DNA from 3 places in the Streptomyces sp. NPDC018000 genome. Region 2 is predicted to be linked to each of the others. Evidence: riboswitches for the same ligand, from Rfam matches in the RefSeq annotation. Region 2 holds a riboswitch; each other region holds the start of a gene.
What was found. A riboswitch is a leader RNA that binds a small molecule or an ion and turns the genes downstream of it on or off. The one in region 2 is predicted to bind cyclic di-AMP.
Positions count from the first base shown of each region.

Region 1 (5,495 bases), on a different contig from region 2:
CAGGAGTCTTCCGATGTTCTTCTGGCACGTTCCCGCCCCCAACGAGGCGATGCTCATATCCGGTTCCAAGGGGCAGACGCTGGACACCCAGTTCCGGATCGTCACCGGTCACGGCAGTTTCGTGCTCCCGGTGAAGCAGAAGGCGCGCATGCTCTCCCTGGCGCTGCGCGAGGCGGAGATCACCGAGGACTGCGTGACGCAGCAGGGCATCCGCCTCAACGTCCGGGCCGTCGCCGTCTTCAAGGTCGGCGACGATGCCGTGTCCATCGCCAACGCGGCGCGCCGCTTCCTGACCGAGCAGGAGCAGATGGAGGAGCTCGTCGGCCGGATTTTCGCAGGCCACCTGCGTTCCATCGTCGGCGGACTGACAGTGGAGCAGATCATCCGCGAGCGCAACCGGGTGTCCCAGGAGGTCATCGCGGGCAGCCATGGCGAGATGGAGAAGCTCGGCATCGTGGTGGACGCCCTCCAGATCCAGGAGATCGACGACGCCACCGGCTACATCAAGAACCTCGCCGCTCCGCACGCCGCCGCGGTCGCCAGCCAGGCCCGGATCGCCGAGGCCAAGGCCGACCAGGAAGCCAGCCAGCGCGAGCAGCAGGCCGCCGCGCTCAAGGCGGAGTACGAACGTGACACCGCGATCAAGCGGGCCGGTTTCCTCGCGGAGACCGAGCAGTACAACGCCCGGGCCGCGCAGGCCGGGCCACTCGCACAGGCCAGGGCCTCGCAGGAGGTCATCGAGGAGCAGACGGCGCTGGCCGAGCGGCAGGCCGCACTCGCGGCGCAACGGCTCGAAGCAGAGGTCAGGCGTCCGGCGGATGCCGAGGCGTACCGTCAGCGCACCCTCGCGGAAGCGGCCCGCGACCGGGCGAAGTTCGAGGCCGACGGTGGCGCGTACACCGAGCGGACCCTCGCTCAGGCGCAGGCCGACGCCAACAGCGTGCGCGCCGCCTCGCTGCGCGACGGCAACCAGGAGCTCATCGCGGCCAACCGCATCGTGGAGAATCTGCCCGCCCTGGCCGACGCCGCCGCCCGCGGTATGTCCGGGGCCGATCTCACCGTTCTCAACGGCACCAATGGCGTCAATGAGATGGCGGCCGGCGTGGTCGGCCAGGGGCTGGCGATCCTCCACGCGCTGCAGCGCGGCGCGAACCCGATGAAGCAGCCGGCGTTCAAAGGGAAGGCCACTCCCCGTATCTCCGAGACGGACTGAGGGCGGCGAGGCCAGGTGACTTCCGTACGCCTGAGGCCATGCCGGGCGCACGGACCGAAAGCAACGGGCCGAAAGCCTCGGACCGAAAGCGGCGGTCATGATGGGCCGAGTGGTCATGAGTGCGCCGGACATGCCGTAGAGTTGTATTCACCGACGCGGGGTGGAGCAGCTCGGTAGCTCGCTGGGCTCATAACCCAGAGGTCGCAGGTTCAAATCCTGTCCCCGCTACTGAAGAATCAGGCCTGGCACGCATACAGCGTGCCAGGCCTGATTCATTTCCTCGTCGCGTTCCGGGGCAACGAGTGGACGGCCCGTGCGTGTGTGAGCTGTACCACGCAAGACAAGTACCCCATTGGCCGGTGAGGAGTCGCCGCGCCGCACCGCTCCGGTGAGCCTGGGAGTGGGGCGCGGTACCGTCCGCAGCCGCGCGGGTACCGGGCAGGAGACCACAGGTGGGGAAGCGGCAGAAACGGCGCGGCAGACATACCGAGGGCGGTGACAGCCGTGCCATGCGGTTCGTCCGTATGCTGCCCGCCCTGATGATCCTCGGCGGGCTGGCGTTCGATCTCCTCACCCCGCCGACCTTCACCGCCATTCCGCTGTTCGTGGCGGCGCCGCTGATCGCTGCGCCGTTCTTCTCGCTGTCCAGGACCATCTGCATCGGCGTTGCCTCGGTGCTGGCTGTCGCCGTGCTGCGGCTGTACAGCAACACATTGCCGTTGGTCGTGCCGTTGATCGAGTTGCTCACCCTGGCCACCGTCTCGGTCCTCGCGGTCGTGATCAACACGGTCGTACGGCGCGGAATTGAGGAGGTGGCCTCCGCGCGGGTCATCGCGGAGACCGCCATGCGGGCGGTGCTGCCGAAGCCGTCCGACCGGATCGGCGGGCTGCATGTGGCGGCGCGGTACGAGGCGGCGCAGGCGGACGAGTACGTCGGGGGCGATCTGTTCGCCGTGTCGGACACCCCGCAGGGTGTGCGGCTGGTGGTCGGGGACGTACGGGGAAAGGGACTCGGCGCCGTGGAGTCGGTGGCGGTGCTTATCGGGGCCTTCCGGGAGGCGGCCGAGCAGGAGCGTTCACTGGAGGGCGTGGCGCAGCGGCTGGAGCGGGCGCTGGCGCGGGAGTGGGCGCGGGGTGGGCTGGACGCGGTGGAGGGTTTCACCACCGCTGTGCTGGCCGAGATCCCGCCCGGGGTGCCCCGGGTGCGGATCGTCAACCGCGGTCACCCCGAGCCGCTCCTGCTGTACGCGGACGGGACGCTGGAGGTGCTGAGGCCCTCGGTGCCCGCACTGCCGCTCGGGATGGACCTGGGGGTGTGGCCCGACCGGGCGGACGAATGGGATCTGCCGGCGGGGGCGACCCTGCTCCTCTACACCGACGGTCTCTCCGAGGCGCGGAACGCCGATGGGGTCTTCTACGATCCGGCGGCCCGGCTGCGCGGTCGGATCTTTCCGGGGCCGGAGGAACTGCTGTCCGGGCTGACCGATGATGTACGGCTGCACACGGGCGGCGAGACGACCGACGACATGGCGCTGCTCGCGGTCGTACGTCCCGCGGAGGGGCAGCCGGACCGGCGCAGGATCGTGAGGATTGTGGGCCTGGAAGAGGCGTGACGGGTGGGTCGGGTGCATCGCGCGGGCCCGCTGACTCGCGCGGGTCGGGTGCTTCGCGCGGCCTGGGACGAGGCCTTGGGCGGAGGACGCCACCGTACGTAATCGAAAGGCGTCGCTCCGCATAACAATTGACGCAACGTCAGAAACTGGGTAGTGACTGAGAGGCAATCAACTCGCCCGATTCCACCCGGTTGTGCCGGTAAAGTCCAGGCCAAAGACCTGAACGATCAGTGGGAACAGCTTGGAATCAGGCCCCTGCGTCTATTAACGTTCGATAACGCAGCGCGGTCGTCCCAGCCGTCGTCAGTGGCGGCACCGTGCGCGAGCGCCGAATTCCGCAAGGGAACCGGGGAACCATCTACATGGGGTGAATCGGACACCTGTGTCTCGTGAGAGGCAGAGGCGCCCGTAGGAGACCTTCCTGCTCCGAACCCGTCAGCTAACCCGGTAGGCGAGAAGGAAGGAAAGGAGTGCGCCCCCGTGGCGTCCAACAAGCCTGCCCCCGAGGCCCCCTCTCGGTTCAGCCCCGAGTTCAGTTCCGACGTCGGTGCTGACGTCGGATCCGGTTTCGGCTCCGACCACGGAACCACCGCGACGAGGACGGCGTTCGGCACCGATTACGGCACCGATTACCGCACCGAGCCGGGCGGCGACTTCACCGGTGAGTTCGGCAGCCAATTCGGTTCCGACGGCAACGGTGAGCCCGACAGGAGCTGGGGCGAGTGGAACCCCACCGAGGAGTCCGTCCGCCCCGTACGCGGCAAGCACCGCATCGCCAAGCAGCGCAACGGACTTGCCCGTAGCTCCACGGTGCTCGGGGTGGGCGTCATCGCGGCAGTCGGCGCGGGCGGCATGGCCAGCGCGCAGAGCAAGCCGCCGGTCTCCATCTCCCTTCCCGACTCCATCTCGGACAACCTCCCCGACGCCAAGTCCCTTCCCGGTGTGGGCTCGCTGCTCTCCGGTGAGTCCGAGGACGACAAGGCCGAGGCCGCCGCTGCTGCCCCGCTCACCACTGCCGGCCTCACTACCGCCGAGGCCGAACAGGGCGCGACGGATGCGGGCGAGGCACTCCGCGCCCGCATCCTCCAGCAGGCCGAGCAGCAGCAGGCCGCCGCCGACGCCGACGCCAGGGCGGCCCAGGAGAAGGCGGCCGCGGAGAAGGCCGCCGCCGAGGCCAAGAAGCAGCAGGATGCGGCCGAGGCCAAGGCCGCCGCCGAGAAGAAGAAGGCGGAGGAGAAGGCCAAGGCGAAGGCCGAGGCGCTGCGGCTTGCCAAGCTCGCCGCCAGCTACGCCATCCCGACCTCGTCGTACACGATCACCTCGACCTTCGGCCAGGCCGGCTCGATGTGGTCCTCCGGACACCACACCGGCCTCGACTTCGCGGCGCCGACCGGCACCCCGATCAAGGCCGTACACGGCGGCACCATCAAGTCGGCGGGCTGGTCCGGTTCGTACGGCTACCACACGGTGCTGGAGCTCGAGGACGGTACGGAGGTGTCGTTCTCCCACCAGTCCTCGATCGGCGTCAGCGTCGGCCAGAAGGTCGCCACCGGTGACACCATCGGCCGGGTCGGCGCGACCGGCAATGTCACGGGCCCGCACCTCCACCTGGAGGTCCACACCCCCGACGGTACGGGCATCGACCCGATGGCCTGGCTGCGCGCCAAGGGCCTCAACCCCTGATCCGCCGGCCCGCCTTTCGGCCCGCTTGATCCGAGCCGGTTCTTGCAGTCCTGACGCTCACTGTTCCTAACCAGTGCGCGTGAGTGGGTCCTGGACCCACTGCTGCGTTCTGGGCGCATCCCGAACGGTGTTGGATGCGCTGGGTTCCCGCTTTCGCGTCCCGTTCGGCGGCACGCCTCCAGGGGCGTGATCCGTTGCGGGTGGGCGGGTTCCCTCACGCCCCCGAGTGCCTGGTGGGGCCTGGGCGGTCCGATGCCCCGCACGATCACTCCGGTCGTGTGGGGGCGGTGCCGTCCGACGCCTGATGGGGTGTCCGAGGGCGCGGCGTCCGATCGCGATGCCGGCGGCATCGTGACGGGACATGGTGCGGTAAGGCCCTGGCGGCGCTCGACAGGGTCGCCCAGGAGCACGACGCGGAGATCGCGACCGTCGCGCTTGCGTGGCTCGCGTCCCGGCCGACCGTCGCCGCGCCGATCGCCTCGGCCCGTACGGTCGAGCAGCTGCCCGCGCTGGTGGCCGTCGCCGGCCTCTCGCTGACCGAGCAGGAACTGGCCGATCTCACCGAGGCATCCGCCTGACGAGGGCTACTGCGGCGGCGGCCGGTGCGAGTTGAGACAGGGGTTGTGGCCGTAGCCGCCGTACTGCGCGGGCTGCGGGAACGGGTACGCGTACGGGGGCGTCGACAGGGGGTGGGGGCGCAGGAGGCCCATGGCCTGCGCCGCGTACGTCAGGGCGGGAGCGGCCACTTCCCTGCGTTGCCAGAGGTGGTGCAGCAGCTCCAGCTCGCGTTCGGGGAAGTCCGGGCCCGCCGTCCCGCGGCGGGCCTGTAGGCGCAGCGAGGCCAGTGACGTCGCGAACGATTCGTATTCGGCGACGGCGCGGGCGGCAGCCCTGCCGTGGGCCTCGGCCTGTGCTTTGGCATGAGCACTGACCCGGGCCGAGGGCCTGCGCCCGGGCGACACATGGCCCGGCCCGAACGCCGGCGC
Region 1 covers NZ_JBIRGM010000002.1:18,569-24,063, reverse strand. The annotation lists gene ACH4EW_RS04550 (SPFH domain-containing protein) at 14-1,213, shown strand; tRNA gene ACH4EW_RS04545 (tRNA-Met) at 1,368-1,441, shown strand; gene ACH4EW_RS04540 (PP2C family protein-serine/threonine phosphatase) at 1,723-2,826, shown strand; cyclic di-AMP (ydaO/yuaA leader) riboswitch at 3,143-3,295, shown strand; gene ACH4EW_RS04535 (M23 family metallopeptidase) at 3,307-4,509, shown strand; partial or broken gene ACH4EW_RS04530 (IS200/IS605 family accessory protein TnpB-related protein) at 4,576-4,878, opposite strand; partial or broken gene ACH4EW_RS04525 (aldo/keto reductase) at 4,881-5,087, shown strand; gene ACH4EW_RS04520 (PrsW family intramembrane metalloprotease) at 5,094-5,495, opposite strand, start outside.
Region 1: linked by a shared signal. The riboswitch ahead of ACH4EW_RS04535 (M23 family metallopeptidase) and the one ahead of ACH4EW_RS14015 (M23 family metallopeptidase) in region 2 are both predicted to bind cyclic di-AMP.

Region 2 (5,495 bases):
GTGTCGTCGAGGAACTCGGGCACCTTGCCGGGCACGGCCGCCTGCCGTCTCCACTGCGCGTACCTCACCGCTTCGGCCAGGGCACGCACAGCCCGCTCGGCGGCGGGGTAGGCAGGTATCCGGCCGATCCGGATGCCGGGGCCGCCGTCAGTGCCCGCGCCGATGGGGGCGGTGGCTGTGCCGCTGCTGGTTCCGGGTGCCGAGGGGGTACGCGCAGGGTCGTGGCCGGTCGTGGTGGCGGCTCCGGCGCGCGAGGGCGTCGCGGCTGGGGAGGGCTCTGCCGAAGGATGCGGCAGCGCGACCGTGCTGGTGGCCGCGGCGAGGGCCTCCGCCAGGCCGCCGATCTCCACATGGACGACGGCCACCGGCTTGGCGGGACCGGCCGCGGCTGCCGCGTGCAGCGCGGTCGCCAGCACCTCTCCGTCGCCCGATTCCGCTTCGCCGTTCTCGCCCACCCAGGGGATCGCCGTCACGACCACCGAGTCGCAGCCCTCGTCGGCGAGGGCCTCGGTCAGGGCCTCCCGGAAGTCCTGCGGGGTGGCGGCGGTGGTGAGGTCGCGGGGCGGGCGAGGGCGCAGCCCCTCGGCCAGGCAGGCGTCGTACGTGAGCAGGCCGAGCGATTCGGAGTTGCCGAGGATCGCGACCCGCGGGCCCGCCGGAAGGGGCTGGTCGGCGAGGAGGAGACCGACGTCCACCATCTCCGTCACTGTGTCGACGCGGATCACGCCCGCCTGCCGCATGAGCGCGGAGACCGTCGCGTCCGGGACCCGGCTGACCGGCACCGCATGGCCGGGCGGGGTGGAACCGCTGTGCCGGGCGCCCTTCACCACGACCACCGGCTTCACGGCCGCGGTGCGCCGCGCGAGGCGGGTGAACTTGCGGGGGTTGCCGAGCGATTCGAGGTACAGCAGGGCGACATCGGTGTCCGGGTCCTCGTACCAGTACTGCAGGAAGTCGTTTCCCGAGATGTCGGCGCGGTTGCCGGCGGAGATGAAGGTGGAGAGGCCGGCGCCGCGCCGGTAGAGCCCGGAGAGCAGCGCGATGCCGATCGCTCCGGACTGGGTGAAGAGGCCGATGCGTCCGGGCGCGGGCGGCTCGGGGGCGAGGGAGGCGTTCAGCCGGACGGCCTCGGCGTTGTTGATGACGCCGAAGGCATTCGGGCCGACGATCCGCATCCCGTACGAGCGGGCCTGGCGGACCAGTTCACGCTGCCGCTCCCTGCCTTCGGCGCCCCATTCGGCGTATCCGGCGGAGAGGACGACCAGGCCCTGAACGCCGTGCTCACCGCAGTCGGCGACGACCTCCGGAACCCGGTCTGCGGGGACGGCGACGACCGCGAGGTCGACCGGTTCGTCGATCTCGCTGATGGAACGGTGAGCGGGGACACCGTCGATCGTGCCCTGGTCGGCGGCGAAGGCGCGGTTCACGGCGTACGTACGGCCGGTGAACCCGGCCCCGAGGAGGTTGCGCAGGACCGTGCGGCCGACCCCGCCGGGAGTGCGGCCTGCGCCGATGACGGCGACGGATCCGGGCGCGAGCAGCCGTTGCACGGAGCGCGCCTCGGCCCGCTGCTCACGGCCGCGCTGCACGGCGAGCGACTCGGCGGTCGGTTCGAGGTCCAGGGTGAGATGGACGGAGCCGTCCTCGAAGCTGCGCTGCTGGGTGTACCCGGCGTCCCGGAACACCTTGATCATCTTGTTGTTGGCGGGCAGCACCTCGGCCACGAAGCGGCGGATGCCGCGCTCGCGGGCGACGGCCGCGATGTGTTCGAGGAGCGCCGATGCCACACCCCGGCCCTGATGCGCGTCCTGGACCAGAAAGGCGACCTCGGCCTCGTCGGCGGGTACGGAGGCAGACCTGCCCCGCTCGTCGATCCGGTCGTAGCGGACGGTCGCGATGAACTCGCCGCCGACCGTGACCGCGAGCCCCACCCGGTCGACGTAGTCGTGATGGGTGAAGCGGTACACGTCTCTGTCGGACAGACGGGGGTACGGGGCGAAGAAGCGGTAGTACTTCGACTCGTCGGAGACCTGCTCGTAGAAGCTGACCAGCCGTTCGGCGTCGTCCGTGGTGATGGGCCTGATCCGGGCGGTTCCTCCGTCGCGGAGGACCACGTCCGCTTCCCAGTGGTCGGGGTACACGTGATGCGGACTCTGCTCCGGCGAGGGCTGCATGCGCAAAGCCTACGGCTCCGTCAGCGGTCGCGTAGGGCTTGGGGCCAGGGCAGTCTGAGGGGGCCGATCGGCGGTACCGCACGGGTTGTGGGCATTCCGCGGTTCGGCGGGAAAATCGCGCACCGCATGAGAGTCTGGTCTAGACAACTATTGATTCGTGAAGGGCGGAACCATGGCTGAGCGTCGCGTCAACGTCGGTTGGGCCGAGGGGCTGCACGCCCGTCCCGCTTCCATCTTCGTCCGTGCCGCCACGGCTTCCGGCGTCCCCGTGACGATCTCCAAGGCCGACGGCGACCCGGTGAACGCCGCCTCCATACTCGCGGTGCTCGGTCTCGGCGCGCACGGCGGCGACGAGATCGTGCTTGCGTCCGAGGCCGACGACTCCGAAGTCGCCCTGGACCGTCTGGCGAAGCTTGTCGCCGAAGGTCTCGACGAGCTTCCGGAAACCGTCTGAACCATTTCGCGCGAAAGAGCCGCGGCACCCTTTGTCCGGGGCCGCGGCTTTTTCGCTTCGCCAACCCGACGACCGGAGAGAATTCGGACAGCTCAAAACGGCCGACCGGCGCCTGTGCCGCGGCTCCATTGCGATGCGGTCGCCTTTCCGATGCCGGGTGGAAATCCATGAATATCTCTTGGCCACAGGACGGCTCGAGGAGCGGGTACTGCCGGCAGGCGCGGAGGCCGGGCACAGCGAAGGCCCCGGCGTGCTGCCGGGGCCTTCGAAAGGGCGCTGCGGGTGGAGCGTCGGTCAGACGTTGACGCCGTGGGCGCGCAAGTATGCGACGGGGTCCAAGTCGGAGCCGTACGACGGCGCGGTCCGGGCCTCGAAGTGGAGGTGTGGTCCGGTGGAGTTGCCGGTCGAGCCGGAGAGGCCGATCTGCTGGCCCGCCCCGACGCTCTGGCCGACGGAGACACCGATCGAGGAGAGATGGCCGTACTGGGTGTACGTGCCGTCCGCCATCCGCAACACGACGTTGTTGCCGTACGCGCCGCCCCAGCCCGCCTCGACGACCGTACCGGCGCCGACAGCGACGACGGGGCTGCCGGACGCGGCGTGGAAGTCGATGCCCGAGTGGCTGCCGGAGGACCAGAGGGAACCGCTCGACTTGTAGCCGGTGGTGACATACGAACCAGCTACCGGGAGCTGGAAGGAACCCAGGCGTGTGCGCTCGGCAGACCGGGCGGCGCGGGCCTTCTCGGCGCGCGCCTCGGCCTCCTTCTTGGCCTCGGCCTCCTTCTTGGCCTCCGCCTTCTGCCGGGCCTCCGCCTTCGCCTTCGCCGCGGCATCGGCCTGGCGCTTCTGCGCGTCGGCCTGGGCTTCGATCTGGTCGGCGACGGCGCCCTCGATGGCTATGAGCTGGTTCAGGCCGGTGTCGCTGACGGAGGGGTCCGCGGCGAGAGCCGGAGAGGCCATGCCGCCGATGACGCCGGTGGTGGCCAGGGTCGCGGCGCCGGCGATCTTCGCACTCCTGCGCGTCAGTCGACTCGGGGCACGATGCTTCCCGGTGGCACGGGTGAACGCCATGAAGCGGCTGATCCTTTCCTTCCTTCTCGCCTACCGGGTTAGCTGACGGGTTCGGAGCAGGAAGGTCTCCTACGGACGCCCCGGCCCCATCGAGGCTCAGGAATCCGATTCACCCCAGGGACTGCATGGGTCCCCGGCTCCCCAGGCTCGCGCCTGACGGGGACTCGGCGATGGCTGCCCGGTACGTCGCGGATGCGGCATACGAGTGACGGACAGCCCAGCCGACGCTAAGTGGGGTCACTTTCATTCACCAAACGGACAGGCCGTTTTGTAGCGCATCCCACAGGACAGGCAGGCAACCTCTCCACCGGAACGGACAAAAAGGAATACCCCGGCGAGATCTCACTCACAGGGGCATTCCTTTTGTCCCGTTATGCGGAAATGTGGCGGGCCGGTGGACCGGCCGGTGCGGTCGGTGCTCGGTCGAACGCGACAGTCGACCGGTGAACCGGCACACCCGACGGGCCGGCCGGCCGGTCGTCCGGCGTCCGCGGCGGGTGCGTACGACCGTCAGCCTGCGACCACCGACACCTCTCCGATGCCCAGGGCCCGGACCGGCTCCTCGATCTGTGCCGCGTCACCGACGAGGATCGTGACCAGCCGGTCACCCGGGAAGGCGTTGACCACCGCTGCGGTCGCCTCGACCGTGCCGGTCTCCGCGAGCCGGGCGTACAGCTGTGCCTGGTAGTCGTCCGGGAGGTGCTGCTCGACCTGGTCGGCGAGGGTGCCCGCGACCGAGGCCGCCGTCTCGAACTTCAGCGGGGCGACACCCACGAGGTTCTGCACGGCCGTCTCGCGCTCTTCGTCGGTCAGCCCCTCCGCGGCCAGGGTCCGCAGGACCGTCCACAGGTCCTTCAGCGCCGGCCCCGTGGACTCCGTGTCCACCGATCCGCTGATGGCCAGCATCGCGGCACCGGTCGCCCCCGAGGCGGAATCCGGGGCCGACGACCGCAGCACCTGAGCGAAGGCCCGTACGCCGTAGGTGTAGCCCTTCTCCTCTCGCAGCACACGATCCAGCCGGGAGGTGAGCGTGCCGCCCAGGCAGTATGTGCCCAGCACCTGGGCCGGCCATACGCTGTCGTGCCGGTCGGCGCCGATCCGGCCGATCAGCAGCTGCGTCTGCACCGCGCCCGGACGGTCGACGATCACCACTCGGCCGGTGTCGTCGGCGGTGATCGGCGGGGCAGGACGGGGCTCCGCGGTGTCTCCCGACCAGTCGCCGAAGGTGTCGGCGAGCAGGGCGTCCAGGTCGATGCCGGTGAGGTCGCCGACGACCACGGCGGTCGCCGCGGACGGCCGCACGTGCGCGTCGAAGAAGGCACGCACGGCCGCCGAGTCGATCCGCTCCACCGTCTCCTCGGTGCCCTGGCGCGGGCGCGACATCCGCGCTGCAGCCGGGAAGAGCTCCTTGGAGAGCTGCTTGGCGGCGCGCCGGGCCGGGTTGGCCTGCTCGTGCGGGATCTCGTCGAGCCGGTTGCGTACCAGCCGTTCGATCTCGCTGTCCTCGAACGCGGGCGCCCGCAGCGCCTCTGCGACCAGTGCGAGAGCCTTGGCCAGCCGGGAGGCCGGAACCTCCAGGGAGACCCGGACGCCGGGGTGGTCGGCGTGCGCGTCGAGGGTGGCGCCGCAGCGCTCCAGCTCGGCGGCGAACTCCTCGGCGGTGTGCTTGTCGGTTCCCTCGGACAGCGCCCTCGACATGATCGTGGCCACGCCGTCGAGGCCCTCGGGCTCGGCGTCCAGCGGGGCGTCGAGGAAGATCTCGACCGCCACGACCTGCTGGCCGGGGCGGTGGCAGC
Region 2 covers NZ_JBIRGM010000004.1:540,557-546,051, forward strand. The annotation lists gene ACH4EW_RS14005 (GNAT family N-acetyltransferase) at 1-2,174, opposite strand, end outside; gene ACH4EW_RS14010 (HPr family phosphocarrier protein) at 2,347-2,628, shown strand; gene ACH4EW_RS14015 (M23 family metallopeptidase) at 2,923-3,699, opposite strand; cyclic di-AMP (ydaO/yuaA leader) riboswitch at 3,712-3,879, opposite strand; gene ACH4EW_RS14020 (M16 family metallopeptidase) at 4,210-5,495, opposite strand, start outside.

Region 3 (5,495 bases), on a different contig from region 2:
CGGCGGCATCCGCTGCACCGTCGTCGACCCGCGCTGGGTCAAGCCGGTCGACGAACAGCTCGCCCCGCTCGCCGAACGGCACCGGATGGTCGCCGTCGTCGAGGACAACAGCCGGGCGGGGGGCGTCGGTTCGGCGGTCGGGCAGGCGTTGCGGGATGCCGGGGTCGACGTACCGCTGCGGACGTTCGGCATCCCCGACCAGTTCCTCGCCCACGGCAAACGCGCCGAGGTGCTGGCGGACATCGGGCTCACACCGGTCGAGATTGCGGGGCGGATCAGCGCGGCACTGACCGCCAGGGAAGCAGCGACAAGGACCGAGGAGGGCGGGGCATGAAGGACGACGGGCCCAAGGGTTTCGATCTGGCGCAGCTGCTCGCCGAGCGCGGCGCCGAGCGTTACGAGCTGCACACGAATTACCTCAATCATCAGCTGCCCCGCATGCTGCACACCCTCGGCTTCGACAAGGTCTACGAACGGGCCGAGGGCGCGCACTTCTGGGATGCGGAGGGCAATGACTACCTCGACATGCTCGCCGGATTCGGGGTGATGGGCCTCGGCCGGCACCACCCCGTCGTACGCAAGGCCCTGCACGACGTCCTCGACGCCTCGCTCGCCGATCTCACCCGCTTCGACTGCCAGCCGCTGCCCGGACTGCTGGCCGAGAGGCTGCTGGCCCACAGTCCGCATCTGGACCGGGTCTTCTTCGGCAACAGTGGTACGGAGGCCGTCGAGACTGCGCTGAAGTTCGCCCGGTACGCCACCGGCAGGCCCAGGATCCTCTACTGCACCCACGCCTTCCACGGGCTGACGACCGGTTCGCTCTCGGTCAACGGGGAGAGCGGCTTCCGGGACGGCTTCGCACCGCTGCTGCCGGACACCGCCATCGAACTCGGGGATCTCGATGCGCTGAGGCGTGAGCTGAAACGCGGCGACGTGGCGGCTCTGGTCGTGGAACCCATCCAGGGCAAGGGCGTCCACGCCGCGCCGCCCGGCTTCCTGCGGGCGGCGCAGGAACTGCTGCACAAGCACAAGGCGCTGCTCATCGCCGACGAGGTGCAGACCGGCCTCGGGAGAACCGGCGACTTCTACGCGTACCAGCACGAGGAAGGTGTCGAACCCGATCTGGTCTGTGTCGCCAAGGCCCTCTCCGGCGGCTATGTGCCGGTCGGGGCGACCCTCGGCAAGGACTGGATCTTCAGACGCGTCTACTCGTCGATGGACCGGGTCCTCGTCCACTCCGCGAGCTTCGGCTCCAACGCCCAGGCGATGGCAGCCGGGCTCGCGGTCCTGGCGGTGATGGAGGACGAGGAAATCGTCGCGGGGGCGCGCCGCACCGGTGATCTGCTGCGCGAGCGGCTGGCCGCGCTCGTCGACCGCTATGAGCTGCTGCACGAGGTGCGCGGGCGCGGGCTGATGATCGGCATCGAGTTCGGCCGGCCGTCGTCACTGAAGCTGCGTAGCCGCTGGACCGTGCTGCAGGCCGCCCGCAAAGGCCTCTTCGCGCAGATGGTGGTGGTGCCCCTGTTGCAGAAGCACCGCATCCTCACGCAGGTCTCGGGCGATCATCTCGAAGTGATCAAGCTGATCCCGCCCCTGGTGATCGGGGAGCCGGAGGTCGACCGGTTCGTCACGGCGTTCACGGCGGTGATGGACGACGCGCACAGCGGCGGCGGGCTCATGTGGGACTTCGGCAGGATCCTGGTGAAACAGGCCGTCGCCAACCGCTGATCCCGTGGGCCTGTCCGAGCTCCGAAACTTTGCCTCAGAGGTAAGGGATTTGCCTCACGGGAAAGTTCCTGGCCCAATAGGTACATGAACACTCCAGATGGAGGGGCGGCCGACGAGCTGCCCGGGGTCGCGCCGCGTCTGCGCGATCTGCGCCGCAACCGTGGTCTCACCCTGGAGACCGCCGCCGAGTGGGCGGGATTGTCGCCCGCCCATCTCTCCCGGCTGGAGACGGGCCGTCGGCAGCCCTCGCTGCCGATGCTCCTCGGCCTTGCCAGGATCTACGGTATGACGGTTTCCGAACTGCTGGGCGAGACCCCCCCGGAACGGGAGGCGATCATTCGCCGCGGGAAGTTCGAGGGGGCCGAGGCCGACGGCTGGATGTACCAGCAGGCCGGCGGCTCCGGCCGGGCGATGCAGGCGCTCCGCGTCCGGGTTCCGTACGGGGCGCAGGGAGAACTCGTGCGCGTCCACCCCGGCGAGGAGTGGCTGTACGTGCTCGCCGGGCACCTCCGGGTCACGCTCGGGGATACCGTGCACGATCTCGCCCCCGGTGACAGCGCGCACTTCGACTCGCTCACCCCGCACCGGATCACCGCTGTCGACCGCGACGGATCCGAGCTCCTCTTCGTCCACACCCTGCTCCAGAGCCCCGCCGCCGAGCTGTGTCTCGGCAGCGGCTTCCACCGTCGCTGACCGGCCCGCCCGGTCGTCAGAGAGGACTGTCATGTCCGATTCAGAGAAATTCGACACGCTCGATTCAGAGAACTTCGACCCGCTCGGGTCCAAGAAGAAGTACGAAGCCCAGGAGCGGAAGTTTCCGCGCGGCGTGGTGATCCGGCTGTTCGCCTACCTCATCGCCGGGCACATCTTCGCGGCCTTCCTCTACCTGCTCTTCGCGGTGGCCGGCAAGGGCTGACCACCGCCGACAGCCCTCAGGCCTCGTCGAGGAGCCGGTCGCGCAGCCGCTCACGGGTCTCGGGCGCGAGCTTCAGGCCCTCGGAGAGGTAGCGGTCCGTGCTGCCCCAGGTCTCCTCGATCGTGGCGAAGGCCGCAGCGAGGTAGTCGGCGTGCGCGCCGAAGAGCGGATTGAGCAGCTCCATCACCTCGGCCGACATGCCGTCCGCCGAGGTGTCGCTGCGACGCACCTTGTAACGGCGGTGGGCGTCGTTCGACTTCAGGTAGTCGGCCTCGATGGCATCGCGCTCGACGCCGACCGCGAGCAGTGACACCGCGATGGACAGACCGGCCCGGTCCTTGCCCGCCGCGCAGTGCATCAACGCGGGAACGCTGTCCTCGGCCAGGGCGTGCAGAACCCGGCTGTGCTCGGCGGTACGGTCCCGGATGATCGCGCGGTACGAGGTGATCATCCGGTTCGTTGCCTTGCCGTCGGCCAGGACCGAGCGCAGCTGGTCGAGATCGCCGTCGCGGACCATCTGCCAGAACTCGGAGCCGTCGGCGGGGTCGGAGAGCGGGATGTTCACATTCCGTACGCCCGGCAGCTCCACATCCGGGCCGTCGAGCCGGTGGTCGGCCGCATCGCGGAAGTCGAAGACCGTGTGCAGACCGAGACCGCCGAGGAAGGCGGCGTCCTCGGCGGTGGCGTGCGCGAGGTGACCACTGCGGAAGAGTCGTCCGTACCGCACCCGCCGACCGTCCATGGTGGGCAGTCCGCCCACATCGCGGAAGTTGCGGACACCAGCGAGCTCGGGTTCCGTCGACGGGATCTGCGGCAACTGCTGCGTCACAGTGACTCCTGGAGTGTCTGGTGCCGGCGCGAGTCGCCGACAAGGCCACTCCCGCGACGATACGACATTGATTCCTCAGGCAATCATCTTGGTCTTTGCTCGTCGACACTTCCGCGAACTCCGTTACTCCTGCGGCGAATTTCTCGCAGGAGCAGTGGTGCGCCCTCGCCGAGCGAGCCGCCGCGATGGGCGTAGAACCGTTCGTCGTGGACGACTCATGGTTCGGACGGCGCATCAGCGACCGGGCCGGGCTCGGTGACCGGACGCCGAATCCGGACGCCTTCCCGGTGGGCTGAAGCCGCTCGCCGACGAAGTGCATGGACTCGGCATGCAATTCGGTATCCGGGGCGAGTCGGAAATGGTCAATGCCGACAGTGATCTCTATCGCGCACGCCCCGACTGGATGCAGCATTTCCCAGGGCGGGCACGGACCGAGTCCGCAATCAATTGGTACTCGATCCGGCCCGCACCGATGTGCGGAACCATCTGTGGGCGCAATGGGAAACGCGCTGCTCTCCAGTGCGCCCGTCGGCTATGTGAAAGGGGACTTCAACCGCTGCTTCACCGAAGCGGGCCGGCCGGGCAAGGAGCATCAGCAGAAGCTCTGGATCGAGCATGTGGGTGCCCTGTGCCCGCTGATCGACCGGCTCAGGGGTCTCGACGCGCGGGTTCCGAGACTCCGGCGCGAATGATGGGGCATGGCATGTCCGTAATGGATGCATTTACCCCAACATATCCCGTTTGTGCGTGAGATGGCTTCCCTCTCGTGAGCGGGATCATATCCGTGACGGTGAGTGCTGACGGCACGGTTGGGTATTCCGTGCGCGGCACGGAAATTCAAGATCCTTAATCCACGGAGTGTGACCGGAATTCCGCGCCGATTTCCGGCGTGCATTCCGGAACGGAACCAGTGGCTTGTTCTCTCCGTCCCGACTCGCTTACGGTCGCCGTCAATCCGGACGGACCGCCTAATCCTGCCGCCGTCCGGAATTCGCACCCACTCATCGTGTGGCAGGAGCGGGGGAACCAGGTAGGCCGCCGACCGGAGAAATCCGGCCGGCTAGGGGTGAAGTCGCGCTCGGCGCGGCCGGGCATCTCCAGCCCGAACCCGACAGCTCACCTCGCAGGCGCCGGAGAGGAAGCACGTCATGCCCATATCGGGTAAGCACCGTCGTAGGAAGTCCAGCACCATCGCCCGTGGCGTGGCCGCCGTGAGCGCCGGCGGCGCTGTCATCGCTCTGCCGCTGCTCGGCGCCACCGGTGCCCACGCCGCGGAGCAGGCCGCCCCGGCCGCCCCGCAGTCGGCCTCCGCCGCCACACACGCCGCCCCGGCCGAGCCGGTCGCGCAGAAGCAGGAAGCCGCCACGACGTACCCCGTTGTCTCCGGTGACTACCTGTCGAAGATCGCCGCCGAGCAAAAGGTCGACGGTGGCTGGCAGAAGCTGTACCAGGACAACCGCGAGGTCGTCGGCGAAGACCCCAACCTGATCTTCCCGGGCATGAAGCTGACGCTCGGCGGCAACGCGTCGGGCCACTCCGCGCCCACCGGTGCCGGTGCGGGCGCAACTCTCCCGTCGAAGGCCCCCTCGGTGCCCTCGTCGGCCGCGGAGAAGTCCGCCCCGGCCAAGTCCGCCCCGGCCAACGTCTCGACAGCCACGGAGTCCAAGACCTCCGCCCCGTCCGGCCGGAGCAGCAGTTCCGGCTACAGCCACCCGGTCCCCGGCAACCACACCACTGGATACCGCGCCTCCGGCTCCAACTGGTCCAGCGGCAGCCACACCGGGATCGACTTCCCCGTCTCCACCGGCACCAGCGTGAAGGCCATCACCTCCGGCACCGTCGTCACCGCCGGCTGGGGTGGTGCGTACGGCAACCAGGTCGTCATCAAGCACGCCGACGGCCACTACTCGCAGTACGGCCACCTGTCCTCGATCTCCGTCTCCGCGGGCCAGACCGTGAGTACCGGTCAGCAGATCGGCCTCTCCGGCGCCACCGGCAACGCCACCGGCCCGCACCTGCACT
Region 3 covers NZ_JBIRGM010000005.1:200,627-206,121, reverse strand. The annotation lists gene dxs (1-deoxy-D-xylulose-5-phosphate synthase) at 1-334, shown strand, start outside; gene ACH4EW_RS15310 (aspartate aminotransferase family protein) at 331-1,728, shown strand; gene ACH4EW_RS15305 (helix-turn-helix domain-containing protein) at 1,813-2,421, shown strand; gene ACH4EW_RS15300 (DUF6126 family protein) at 2,453-2,644, shown strand; gene ACH4EW_RS15295 (tyrosine-protein phosphatase) at 2,661-3,473, opposite strand; partial or broken gene ACH4EW_RS15290 (alpha-galactosidase) at 3,611-4,126, shown strand; cyclic di-AMP (ydaO/yuaA leader) riboswitch at 4,458-4,616, shown strand; gene ACH4EW_RS15285 (peptidoglycan DD-metalloendopeptidase family protein) at 4,622-5,495, shown strand, end outside.
Region 3: linked by a shared signal. The riboswitch ahead of ACH4EW_RS15285 (peptidoglycan DD-metalloendopeptidase family protein) and the one ahead of ACH4EW_RS14015 (M23 family metallopeptidase) in region 2 are both predicted to bind cyclic di-AMP.